Regions from separate parts of the Xanthobacter sp. DMC47 genome, predicted to be linked through region 2. Evidence: predicted binding sites of a transcription regulator. Region 2 holds the regulator's gene; each other region holds the start of a gene.
The links. Region 2 encodes LexA, which represses DNA repair genes until DNA is damaged. Its sites were predicted from a motif close to TGTTCNNNNTGTGTTCNG; they were not measured.
Positions count from the first base shown of each region.

Region 1 (4,181 bases), on a different contig from region 2:
AACAGGGCGTGCCCGGCATTGGAGGTGCGCACCCGGCAGGGCGCCTTGTCGCCGTCCAGCGCCAGCACATAGGTGCCGAGGGCCCGATCGAAGAAGGCGGCATCGAAGGCAGTTCGCATGTCGCGTGCCCGTGCCGCATAGTCCTCCGCCGCGGCTGGATCGCCGAGCGCGCGGGCGATGGCGGTCGCCGCATTCCACGCGGCATAGGCATAGCCCTGCACCTCGACCAGTGCGATGGGGCCTTTCGCGAGCCGTCCATCCGCGTGGAAGATGCTGTCGTGGCTGTCCTTCCAGCCTTGATTGACCAGACCATCGCCGCGCCGGCGGCCGTATTCGATGAAGCCGTCGCCGTCGCGGTCGCCGTGCTCGCGCATCCAGCCCAGCGCCGCCTCGACGGCCGGCCACAGCATGCGGGCCGTCTCCAGATCGCCGGTGCGCGCCAGATAGGCGCCGGCCAGCATCACGAAGAGCGGGGTGGAATCGATGCTGCCATAATAGCGGCGAAACGGCACCTCCCCCAGCTCCGCCATTTCGCCGAACCGCACCTCGTGCAGGATCTTGCCGGGCTCGGCATCGGCTTCGGGATCGAAGGTGGTGGCCTGATTGGCGGCGAGGTGCAGCAGCACGCCGCGCGCCAGGGAGGGCGTGAGCCACAACGTCTCGAAGGCGGTGATGAGCGCGTCCCGCCCGAACACGGTCGAGAACCACGGCACGCCCGCGTAGGGGTAGGGTCCCTCCGGCAGGTCGGTGATGAGCACGTTCAGATCGCTCACCGCCCGCCGTAGTCCCTCATTGAAGTGATCGTTCGAGGAGGAGACGCCTGCCGAGCGCGCGGTCCGCGCCCGCATGTCGGCGCGGATATCTTTCAGTCCCAGCCGGAAGGCCTGCCGGGCATCGCGCTCCGGCTCGGCCCCGTCGCAGCGGATCTCGGCGAAGATCACGAACCCCTCGCCGGGCTTGAGGGTGAGTTGGTAAAGCGCCCGGTCGGCTGTGAGCACACTCGGCCGCGGTGCGAATGCGAGCCGGGTGGTGCGGGTGCGGGCGTCGAGGCCGCGATAGGCGAGGCCCACATGGCTTTCTCCCACCACCGGCACCGCGACGCGCCCGCGCTTGGCCCTGTGGGAACCGCGCACCTCGAACAGGTCCACGAAATCCGCATCGAAGAACAGGCCGATCTCGAACGTGCGCGTCTCGCCATCGAAATTGCGGATGGAGAGGCATTCGTGGCAGGCGCCCCGGAACAGGAAGCGCGAGCGGCGCAGGTGGATGAGATCGTGCGCCAGCTCGTCCCCCCCGCCGCGGGCCGGCAGGTCCGGATTGGTGAGGTCGCAGCTCAGCGTGGCATTGTCGTCCCGCACGGTGGAACCGAGCAGCAGGGGCCGCACGCCATCGATGGTGAGGAAGAATTGCGACAGATGGCGCGTATCGCGGTGGAACAGGCCGTGGTTGCTGGCGAGACCGGGCACGGCATCGCCATGGGCATCGAATACGGCGAACGTGTCGTCGTGCTTGAGCGTGCGCGGCACCGCCTCGATCTGCGAGGCGCTGGCCGCGATGGCATAGCCCGGTTCCTGCGGGTCTGTGCCGGCGACCCGGGCCGCAGCGTCAGACGGAGACATTCAGACTTCCTGCGCCCAGCTCGCGCTTCTTGCGCGGGCTCGCGGGGGCGGCAAGGCGCTCGTAGAGGGCCGCATAGTCCCGCGCCATCCGCCCCGCGGAAAAACGCTTCTCGAAGGTCCGCCGGATGGCGGCGCGATCAAGCCGATCGAGGTCGGCGACACGGGCCACCGCCTCATCCTGACCGGAAACGATGTAACCGGTGAGGCCGTCCTCCAGCACCTCGGGTACGGAGCCGCAGCCATAGGCGATGGTGGGGGTGCCGCAGGACATGGCCTCGATCATCACCAGCCCGAAGGGTTCCGGCCAGTCGATGGGGAAGAGCAGGGCCTTGGCATTGCCCAGGAAGTGCGCCTTCTGCCGCTCGTCGATCTCGCCGATGAATTCGACGCCGGGCGTGGCCTCCACCATGGGGCGGATCTTCTGCTCCCAATAGTCCTCGTCCACCCGGTCCACCTTGGCTGCGATCTTCAGCGGCAGGCCGGCGCGCGCGGCGATCTCGATGGCCCGGTCGGGCCGTTTTTCCGGCGAGATGCGGCCGAGGAAGGCGAGATAGTCGCAGCCGTCGGGATTGAACGGCAGCAGGGTCTCCGGCAGGCCGTGATAGATGGTCGAGGCCCAGTTCACCGGCGGCATGGGCTTGCGCTGGTGGTTGGAGATCGAGACCAGCGGGAACTCGTCATAGAGCGCATATAGCCGGTGGGCGGCCACGCTATCGAGCCGGCCGTGCAGGGTGGTGAGCGTGCGCGGAGCATGCTCCTTCAGCACCGCATAGTGCAGCACGTCCACATGGACGTGGAGGATGTCGAATTCGTCCGCGCGCCGCCGCACCTGCTCCAGCATGAGCATGTGGAAGACGATGGGATCGACCGGCCCCGGCGACAGTCGCAGGCCCATCTCGCACATGGGTTCGAGCTGCGCCGAAGTCAGGGAGTCCCCGCTGGCGAACAGCGTCACGTCGTGGCCCTGCGCCACCAGCGCTTCGCACAGATAGGAGACGATGCGTTCGGTTCCGCCGTAGCGACGCGGGGGCACGCTCTCGATGAGCGGCGCGATCTGGGCGATGCGCATATGTGTCTCCTCCGGCGTCGCCGGCGCGATGTGAACCGAGGATGCGGGCGCTTGTCCCGTGCTCTTCGGCCTGAACGCGGCAGGCCGGCTCAGGGTTTCACCGCACCTGCGAAAGAAGGCCGCGCCGAAGCGGCAGCTCGGCGTTAGGGCAGGTGTGCGGGACGCGCCGCGTTACGAAATGTTATCCACATGCTGTGGACGAAAGAGAACATATTGCGAACTTAGAACAAAACAGGTACAACTGCCACGTTCTTAATTCCCCTTGCACCCGCACCGGAGCGCGGCGATGACTCAGGCGACACTCCGACTCGTCGAAGGTTCTTCCATGGACAAGACCAAGGCGCTGGATGCCGCGCTCTCGCAGATCGAGCGGCATTTCGGCAAGGGCTCCATCATGCGGCTCGGCAAGGGGGGAAAAGCCCTTGAGATCGAGAGCATTCCCACCGGTTCGCTGGGGCTCGACATCGCGCTGGGCATCGGCGGGCTGCCCAAGGGGCGCGTCGTGGAGATCTACGGCCCGGAATCCTCGGGCAAGACCACGCTTGCGCTGCACACCATCGCCGAATCGCAGAAGCGCGGCGGCACCTGTGCCTTCATCGATGCCGAACATGCGCTCGATCCGGTCTATGCCCGCAAGCTCGGCGTGAACCTGGACGACCTGCTCATCTCCCAGCCTGACGCTGGCGAGCAGGCGCTGGAGATCGCCGACACGCTGGTGCGCTCCGGCGCCATCGACGTGCTGGTGGTCGATTCGGTGGCCGCCCTCACCCCGCGCGCCGAGCTCGACGGCGAGATGGGCGACAACCAGCCCGGCCTGCAGGCTCGCCTCATGAGCCAGGCGCTGCGCAAGCTCACCGCCTCCATCTCCAAGTCCAACACCATGGTCATCTTCATCAACCAGATCCGGATGAAGATCGGCGTGATGTATGGCTCGCCCGAGACCACCACGGGCGGCAACGCGCTGAAGTTCTATGCCTCCGTGCGCCTCGACATCCGCCGCATCGGTGCCATCAAGGAGCGCGACGAGGTCGTGGGCAACCAGACCCGTGTGAAGGTGGTGAAGAACAAGCTGGCGCCGCCCTTCAAGCAGGTCGAGTTCGACATCATGTATGGAGAGGGTGTCTCCAAGACCGGCGAGCTTCTTGACCTCGGCGTGCGCGCCGGCGTGGTGGAGAAGTCCGGCGCCTGGTTCTCCCACGACAGCCAGCGCCTCGGCCAGGGCCGCGAGAACGCCAAGACCTTCCTGAAGCAGAACCAGGAGATCGCCGGGCGCATCGAGGCGGCCATCCGCCAAAACGCCGGCCTCATCGCCGAAAAGATCCTCGCCGGCGATCCCGAGGAAGACGCCGAGGGCTCCGCTGCCGACGCCTGAGGGGCGTATGCGGAGTGCGTCGTGACGGTTACAGGGCGGGCGGGGACCTAACGGTGCCCGCCCGTTTTTATCGAGGAGCGCGATGTGTCCGGGGCCCAGCTTCGTGTTGCGCCCTCGCGTT
Region 1 is NZ_JBQUZM010000001.1:181,356-185,536, reverse strand. It holds gene ACT54R_RS00880 (amylo-alpha-1,6-glucosidase) at 1-1,619, opposite strand, end outside; gene ACT54R_RS00875 (glycosyltransferase family 4 protein) at 1,606-2,688, opposite strand; gene recA (recombinase RecA) at 2,975-4,060, shown strand.
Region 1: recA (recombinase RecA) is a predicted target of LexA. The motif match lies at 2,893-2,910, and genes of this name have one in related genera.

Region 2 (4,181 bases):
TCGGCGCCATCGGCTACGGGCTCGGCCGCCCGAAGGCTGCGGCGCCGCGCGATCCGCCCCTGTCCGTGCGCCTCGCCATGGGGCTGGATGGGGTGCGCCAGAGCCTCTCGGCCCGGATCCGCGCCTCGCTCACCGGCGTCCCGGCCGAAGTGGCGGTGGCGCTGGTCGCCGGCGACCGTTCCGGCATTCCGCGGGCGGTGGAGGAGAGCATGCGCGTCTCCGGCCTTTCGCACATCCTCTCCATCTCCGGCCTGCACATGGCGCTGGTGGCCGGCACCCTGTTCGCGCTGGCGCGGGGCCTGCTGGCGCTGGTGCCGGGGCTGGCGGTGTCGTTGCCCATCAAGTCCATCGCGGCGCTGATCGCGCTTTCGGGCAGCGCCTTCTATCTGGTGCTGTCGGGCAACGACGTCCCGGCCCAGCGCTCCTTCGTCATGACCGGGCTCGTGCTGGCGGGCGTGATGGTGGGGCGGCCGTCCCTGTCGCTGCGATCGGTGGGCGTTGCGGCGGTGGTGGTGCTGGCGCTGACGCCGGAGGCGGCGCTGGACCCGGGAACGCAGATGTCGTTTGCCGCTACCCTCGCCCTCGTCGCCGCCTATGAGCGGCTCCAGCCCTTGCGGGCGATCCCCCGGCCGGATGGCATCGCCGGCGCGGTGGTTTCGTGGGTGGCTGTGCTGGTGGCGGGCACGGCGCTGACCTCGCTGGTCGCGGGGCTGGCGACGGCGCCCTATGGCATCTTCCATTTTCAGCGGGTCGCGCCCTATGGGCTTCTCGCCAACCTCGCCGCCATGCCGGCGGTGTCCTTCCTGGTGATGCCGGCGGGACTGGCCGGCGTGCTGCTGATGCCGTTCGGCTGGGATCATCTCGCCTGGCCGGTGATGGGGCGCGGCATCGAGATCATGACGGCGGTGTCCGACTGGGTGGGCACACTGCCGGGCGCCGACATCCGCGCCGCCTTCATCGGCACCGGGACGCTGCTGTGGCTCTCGCTCGCGTTGCTGGCCCTCTGCCTGCTGCGCGGCGTCCTCACCCTCGCGGCGCTGGTGCCCCTCGGCCTCGCCGCCCTGGTGGCAGGCGCGCCTCTGAAGCCGGACCTCCTCATAGCGCCCGATGCGCAGACGGTAGCGGTGCGGATGCCGGACGGGCGGCTTTCGGTGCTCGGCGCCTCGGGCCAGAAACTCGTGGTGGAGCAGTGGCTGACGCGGGAGGGCGACCGCCGCACGGCCGGAACGAAGGACCTTGCCGCCGGATTCACCTGCGATCCGCTCGGCTGCACCGCGCCGCTGCCCGGCGGCGGCACTATCGCCATTTCGCGCCGCGCCGAAAGCCTGGAGGCCGACTGCCTGAACGCCCGTATGGTCGTCACCCGCGATCCGCCGCCCAAGACCTGCCCAGCAGAGGTGCTGACCCCGGCGAAACTTGCGCGGACAGGGACGCTCGCCTTCGCCCTCCGCGACGGCGCGCTCGTCGCCGAATCCAGCCGCAAGGCTGGCGTATCCCGTCCCTGGATGGCGCCGCTGCCGCCGGAACCCATATCCGAACCCGCCACCGCCGATGCCGGCGACCCTCAGGCAGATGCGACCGCGCCCTGATGGGAGGGGCTTCAAGAGGCGTCGGGGTGAGGGGCAACGCCTCTAAGAAAAAGCGCAGGCGCCCGTTGAGCGTGGACCGCCGCGCCCCTCACCCCGTTCCGGATCTCCCGCAGGAGAAATAAGGATCAGTAGCGGCGCATCAGGCCGATGAGCCGGCCCTGGATGCGCACGCGGTCGGGCCCGAAGATGCGGGTCTCGTAGGCCGGATTGGCAGCCTCCAGTGCGATGGAGGCGCCCTTCTTGCGCAGGCGCTTGAGGGTGGCTTCCTCGTCATCCACCAGCGCGACGATGATGTCGCCGGTATCGGCGCTGTCGCACTTGCGGATGAGCACCGTGTCGCCGTCGAGGATGCCGGCCTCGATCATGCTGTCACCCCGGACCTCAAGGGCGAAGTGCTCACCGGATCCCAGCATCTCGGGCGGGATGTTCAGTGTGTGGCTGCGGCTCTGAATGGCGGAGATGGGCGTGCCGGCGGCGATGCGGCCCATGACCGGCACCGAGACCACCTGGCCCGCCTCGTCGTCCTCCGGCACCGGACGGACCTTGCCGAGGCTGCCCTCGATGACCGACGGGGAAAAGCCGCGCCCTGCGGACCGGGCGGAGGCAAGGCCCGGCGCCACGCTGTCGGGCAGGCGCACCACTTCCAGCGCACGGGCGCGGTTGGGCAGGCGGCGGATGAAGCCGCGCTCTTCAAGGGCGGTGATGAGGCGATGGATGCCAGACTTGGAGCGCAGGTCCAGCGCTTCCTTCATCTCGTCGAAGGAGGGGGGGACCCCGGTTTCCTTGAGCCGCTCATGGATGAAGCGCAGAAGGTCGTATTGCTTCCGAGTGAGCATTCCCTGGCCCCGTTCCTTGCAGGCACCGCCCGGAAGCGGCGCTCTCGGCCGGTCCCGATTCAAGGCGCATCCAGCCCGGTGCGCCGCGAAACAAATCATGAACAGTCTTTATCTGTTCCTTTTGTGTTCCGCAAGTGGTGAAGGCCCCGTTAACGCTCAATCGTCGAAGGGAATAATCTCGCAGGGGTCGCCGACGCGCCCCGCAGGCGCGAAGGGCGGGCGCACCAGAAGGCAGTCGGCGGCGGAGAGAATGCTCAGCATGGCGCTGTCCTGCGAGGCGCAGGGAATGGCGTGGATCGAGCCATCCGCGCGCCGGTCGAGGGTGGCGCGCATGAAATCCCGCCGCACATCGTTGGGCGGCAGGTCGGCCGCGAGGCGCGCCGGCACGGTCTCGGGGCCGGGGCGGGAATCACCCTGCAGAGCGCGGATGAGGGGGACGAGGTAGACCATCCCGCAGACGTGGGAGGACACCGGGTTACCCGGCAGCCCCAGCACCCGCACGGCGCCGCGATGGCCGAACATCAGCGGTTTTCCGGGGCGCAGCGCGATCTTATGCACCGAGAGGTCCACCCCCTCGGCCTTCAGCGCCGGGGCCATCAGGTCATGATCGCCCACGGAGGCGCCACCCGAGGAGACCACGAGATCGAATTCGCCGGAGAGCGCGCGCGCCACCACGGCGCGGATGGCCGCAAGGTCGTCCTTGATGAGGCCGAGGTCGGTCACATCGGCCCCGGCGCGGCGGGCGAGTTCGGCGAGGCCGAAGGCGTTGGAGACGACGATCTCGCTGCCGTTGCCGGTGCCCTGGCCGGGCAGCACCAGTTCGTCGCCGGTCTGCAGCAAGGCGACGCGCGGGCGGCGCGCGACCGGCACTGTCGCATGGTCCATGGCGGCGGCGAGCATGATGTCGCGGCCGGTCAGGCGCCGGCCGGCGAACAGGCCGGGTGCGCTTTCAGAAAAATCGCAGCCGCGCTTGCGCACGTTGCGGAGCGCGGCAGTCGGGGCGGTGGTGGTGATGGTGTCGCCGTCGCGGGTGACGTTTTCCTGGATCACCACCGTGTCGGCGCCCTCCGGCACGACGGCCCCGGTGAAGATGCGCACGGCCTGTCCGGCGCCCATCGTCCCGGCAAAGGGCCGGCCAGCGGCGGATTCGCCGATGACTGCAAGGTGCGCCGGCGTCTCGGCGATGTCGGCGCCGCGCACGGCGTAGCCGTCCATGGCCGACATGTCGGCGGGGGGCTGGGTGCGGCGTGCTGCGAGGTCGCGCGCCAGCACCCGCCCGGCCGCCGCCTGCACCGGCACATCCTCGACGCCGAGCGCGACGACGCCCTCAGTAATGAGCGCGGTGGCCTCCTCGACGGTCATGAGCGCCATGGCGCGGCTCCCTCACTCTGCACGTGCTGTCGGGTCATGGTGGCGGGCCGGCTCAGGCCGCCCCGGTCTCGGCGCGGAAATGGCCGCTGCGGCCGCCGGATTTCTCCAGCAGGCGAATGCCTTCAATTCGCATGCCACGGTCGGCGGCCTTGGCCATGTCGTAGATGGTGAGGCAGGCCACCGAGACGGCGGTGAGCGCCTCCATCTCCACGCCGGTCTGGCCCGTCACCTTGGCGCGGGCGGTGACGCGAAGGCCGGGCAGGGCGGGATCGGGGACCACCTCCACCTCCACCTTGGTCAGCATCAGGGGATGGCAGAGGGGGATCAGCTCATGGGTGCGCTTGGCGGCCATGATGCCGGCGATGCGCGCCACGCCCAACACGTC
Region 2 is NZ_JBQUZM010000006.1:230,411-234,591, reverse strand. It holds gene ACT54R_RS23280 (ComEC/Rec2 family competence protein) at 1-1,589, shown strand, start outside; gene lexA (transcriptional repressor LexA) at 1,715-2,425, opposite strand; gene ACT54R_RS23270 (molybdopterin molybdotransferase MoeA) at 2,582-3,796, opposite strand; gene moaC (cyclic pyranopterin monophosphate synthase MoaC) at 3,849-4,181, opposite strand, start outside.

Region 3 (4,181 bases), on a different contig from region 2:
GCCGCCGCGCTCGACCGCGAGGTCGATCAGCACGGAACCCGGCTTCATGGAGGCCACCATCTCCGCCGTCACGAGGCGCGGCGCGGGCCGGCCCGGGATCAGAGCGGTGGTGATGACGATGTCCTGCTTCTTGATGTGCTCGGCGACGAGCGCGGCCTGCTTGGCCTGGTACTCCGCCGACATGGGCTTGGCGTAGCCGGCCGCGGTCTCGGCCTGCTTGAATTCCTCGTCCTCCACCGCGACGAACTTGGCGCCGAGCGAGGCGACCTGCTCCTTGGCGGCGGGCCGCACGTCAGTGGCGGTCACGATGGCACCGAGGCGGCGGGCGGTGGCGATGGCCTGGAGGCCGGCGACGCCGGCGCCCATGACGAAGACGCGGGCGGCCGGAACGGTGCCGGCGGCGGTCATCATCTGCGGCAGGGCGCGGTTGAACTCGGCGGCCGCGTCGATCACCGCGCGATAGCCGGCGAGGTTGGCCTGCGAGGAGAGCACGTCCATCACCTGCGCACGGGTGATGCGGGGCATCAGCTCCATGGCGAAGGAGGCGATCCCGGCATTGGCCATGGCGGCGAGCGCCGCGTCGTTGCCGTAGGGATCCATGATTGCGAGGACGAGGGCGCCGGGCTTGTACGACGAAAGTTCGGCTTCCGTCGGCCGGCGAACCTTCAGTACGACTTCCGCGCCGTTCAGCGCATCAAACGCCGACGGGGCGATGGTGGCGCCAGCCGCCACGAAGTCGGAATCGAGAATGCCGGACTTCACGCCCGCGCCGCTCTCCACGGCCACGGATGCGCCCAGTGCGACGAGACGCTTCACCGTATCCGGGGTCGCGCCAACCCTCGGCTCGCCGAGATCGATCTCGGCGGGAACAGCGATTTTCATTTCTTGATGTCTCCGGTGCTCCGGCCGCTCAGCGGTTCAGAGGAGGAAAATCCACATCAGGACGAGGATGGCAGCAACGCCGATGGTGCCCCACTTGGCGAGGGCAGTGAACATCGCGTAGGTGCGCTCGTGCTCGGGATAATCGTTACCGTCTGCCGTGGCGTATTCGATCGTGGCGTGTTCAGCCATCTTATCCCCCTGCTCCTAAGCGTCTTCTGAGGCCTTTACCGGAGATGGGAATGTCTGGCAACTGCCTTTTGGTGTACAGTATACCAGATTAAACGATGAGGGCCGTCAGTCCCCCGTGAGTCTCCCGGCGCGGGCCAGATGTTCTTGTTTTGTTCCTGTTTCGGTGCTAGCTTTTTAAGCATGAGCCCCGCATCCGATTCCCACGGCCCGCGCACCGCCGCCCCGCCCGTTCCGGGGGGACCAATTGCCGCGCCGATCGCTCCCGCCCTGAAGGCCCCATCCAGGGCGGGTTTGCCCAAAGCCACTCCTGCCAAGGCTGCCCAGCCCAAGGCGGCGCCGAAGGCTTTTGCCGGCGACGCCCGTATCGCCTCGCCGCCGGTGAAGACCCGCTCCGAGCGCATCATGGGCCGCCTCGCCGAGGAGCGGAGCGCGCCACCCCCTGCCCTGCCGCCCGCGCTGGACGGCGAGGCCGGGACCGGCGTCGAGACGGAACGGCGGCGCGGCCGCGGGGCCGTTTCCAACGCCGCCGGGCGCTTCGAGCCTGCCGCCCGCGTGCTGTTCGACGACGGCTGGCAGACGCTGGAAGACCTGCCGCCCTTCCGCACCGAGGTGACGGAGGAGCGGGCGCGCACGGTCATCACCCGCAACCAGTCCCCCGATATCGCCTTTGACCGCTCCATCAACGCCTACCGGGGCTGCGAGCATGGCTGCATCTATTGCTTCGCACGGCCAACCCACGCCTATCACGGCCTGTCCGCCGGGCTCGACTTCGAGACCAAGCTGTTCGTAAAGCCGGACGCCCCGGAACTGCTGGCGCGGGAGCTGTCGCACCCGTCCTACAAGCCGCGCGTGATTGCCATGGGGACCAATACCGATCCCTACCAGCCCATCGAGCGGCGCTACGAGCTGACCCGCCGTATTCTTGAGGTGCTGGCGGACTTCGGGCATCCGGTGGGCATCGTCACCAAGTCGGCTCTGGTGGTGCGCGACATCGATATCCTCGGACCGATGGCGGAAAAGGGCCTCGCCAAGGTCGCCATCTCCATGACCACGCTCGATCCGCACCTGTCGCGGACCATGGAGCCGCGCGCCGCCAGCCCCCATGTGCGCCTCGGCACCATCCGCCGCCTCGCCGACGCCGGCATTCCCACCGCGGTCCTCACCGCACCGCTGATCCCGGCTCTCAACGACATGGAGATCGAGCGCATCCTCGATTCCGCCAAGGCCGCGGGCGCGTCCGAGGCCGGCTATGTGATGCTGCGCCTGCCGCTCGAGATCGCCGACCTGTTCCGGGAATGGCTCGTGGCACATTTCCCGGACAAGGCCCGCCACGTTCTCAACCTCATCCGCCAGATGCACGGCGGCAAGGATTACGACTCTACCTTCGGCAAGAGGGGGCGGGGGGATGGGCCTTATGCCTGGACGGTGGGCCGCAGGTTCGAGATCGCCGCCCGCCGCCTCGGCCTCGCCGGCCGCGGGCTGAAGCTGACCACCGAGCACTTCCGCCGTCCGAAGCAGCCGGGCGAGCAGCTCGACCTGTTCTCTTGAGGAGCCGGCATGACCGCACCCAATCTCAGGCTCCACCTCGTCACGCTCGGCGTGTCCGATCTCGCGCGCGCCGCCGCCTTCTATCGGGCGCTCGGCCTGGTGGAGAGCAAGGCGGGAGAAGGGGAAGCCGGCAACGTCGCCTTCTTCCGCGCGGGCAATGTGGTGCTCAGCCTCTTTCCGCGCGGGCGCCTCGCGGAGGATGCAATGCTGGCCGATACCCCGCCGCAGCCTTTCGCCGGGCTCACGCTCGCCTGCAACGTCGGCTCACCGGACGAGGCCGAAGCCCTGATCGCGCGAGCGGAGGCGGCGGGCGGGCGCGTGGTCAAGCCGGCGCAAAAGGTGTTCTGGGGCGGGACGAGCGGCTATTTCGCCGACCCCGACGGGCATCTGTGGGAGGTCGCCCACAATCCCTTCTTCCCCTTCGATGCCGAAGGCCGACTGGTTCTGCCCGGTGGGTGAGCGCTCAGGACGCGGCGCGGCGATCGCTGCCGTAGGCCCGCAGGAACACGCGCACGGCGCCCCGCACCGATTTCTCCACCGCCGCCGGATCGGGCGCGTTCGGTGCGCCGACAAGGACCGGAATGGTCACGCCATCCTTGCAGAGGGTGAGGAACTGGCTCGCCGCCTGGTCCACGTCCTCGATGTCGAGCAGCCCCTGCTCCACCTTGGCCTTCAGAAAGACGGCGAGGCGGGAGATGCCGGCGCAGGGGCCGGCCTCGAAGAAGCGGCGGCCCACATCGGGAAACTTTCCGGAAATGGAAATGACCGTCCGCAGCAGCGCGATGCTGCTCGGCCGCAGGATGGCGGTGACGAAGGACCGGCCGATCTTGGTCAGCGCCGCCTCGATATCCTCCTCGTCGGGATCCACGACGAACATGCGCTCCGCGGTCTCGCCGCACTCGTTGGAGACAAGCTCGGCGAACAGGTCGTCCTTGTTCTCGAAGTAGACGTAGAGCGTGCCTTTGGAGACCCCGGCCGCGCGGGCGATGTCGCCCATGCTGGCGGCATCGAAGCCGCGATCAAAGAACACTTCCCGGGCACCGGCGAGAATCTGGCTGCGCTTCTCGGGGTCCTGTCCCGCCCCTGTCCCCGCTTCGTGGGCATCGCACGGGCCGCACTCCTCCCCGCCCGCCACCTGTCGTGGCTTGAGTGCGATATCGCCTTCGCTGTCCGTCATCCCGCGGGTCTCTTCCTTAGGCCTTCGTTCTCGGCGATCGCACATCCCGGGCGCAAGCGCATTGACGATGATGGCGTCCCTTGCACGGCCGGCATGGCAATGATGCCACACATCGAACGGGGTAAAGATGCCTGCCGATCGCACACTTGACTGAACCGTTCAGTTCTCTCTTGCATCGCCCCAAGCGGTGCGCTATGTCAATACTCATCGAACCAAACCGTTCGGTCATCGCCCGGTGCCGCAACCCGGGCGCTGATTGAACCGAGGGAGGAGAGCAACGCCCCCGCTCTCCTCCCTTCCCTTCCCAAGCGGACAGGGGTTCGGTCATAGCCAGGTGCCGCAACCCTGGTGCTGGCCGATGTAGAGGGAGGAGAGCAACGCCCCC
Region 3 is NZ_JBQUZM010000001.1:1,030,618-1,034,798, forward strand. It holds gene ACT54R_RS04785 (Re/Si-specific NAD(P)(+) transhydrogenase subunit alpha) at 1-882, opposite strand, end outside; gene ACT54R_RS04790 (aa3-type cytochrome c oxidase subunit IV) at 919-1,071, opposite strand; gene ACT54R_RS04795 (PA0069 family radical SAM protein) at 1,474-2,619, shown strand; gene ACT54R_RS04800 (VOC family protein) at 2,629-3,078, shown strand; gene ACT54R_RS04805 (TetR/AcrR family transcriptional regulator) at 3,083-3,796, opposite strand.
Region 3: ACT54R_RS04795 (PA0069 family radical SAM protein) is a predicted target of LexA. The motif match lies at 1,211-1,228, and genes of this name have one in related genera.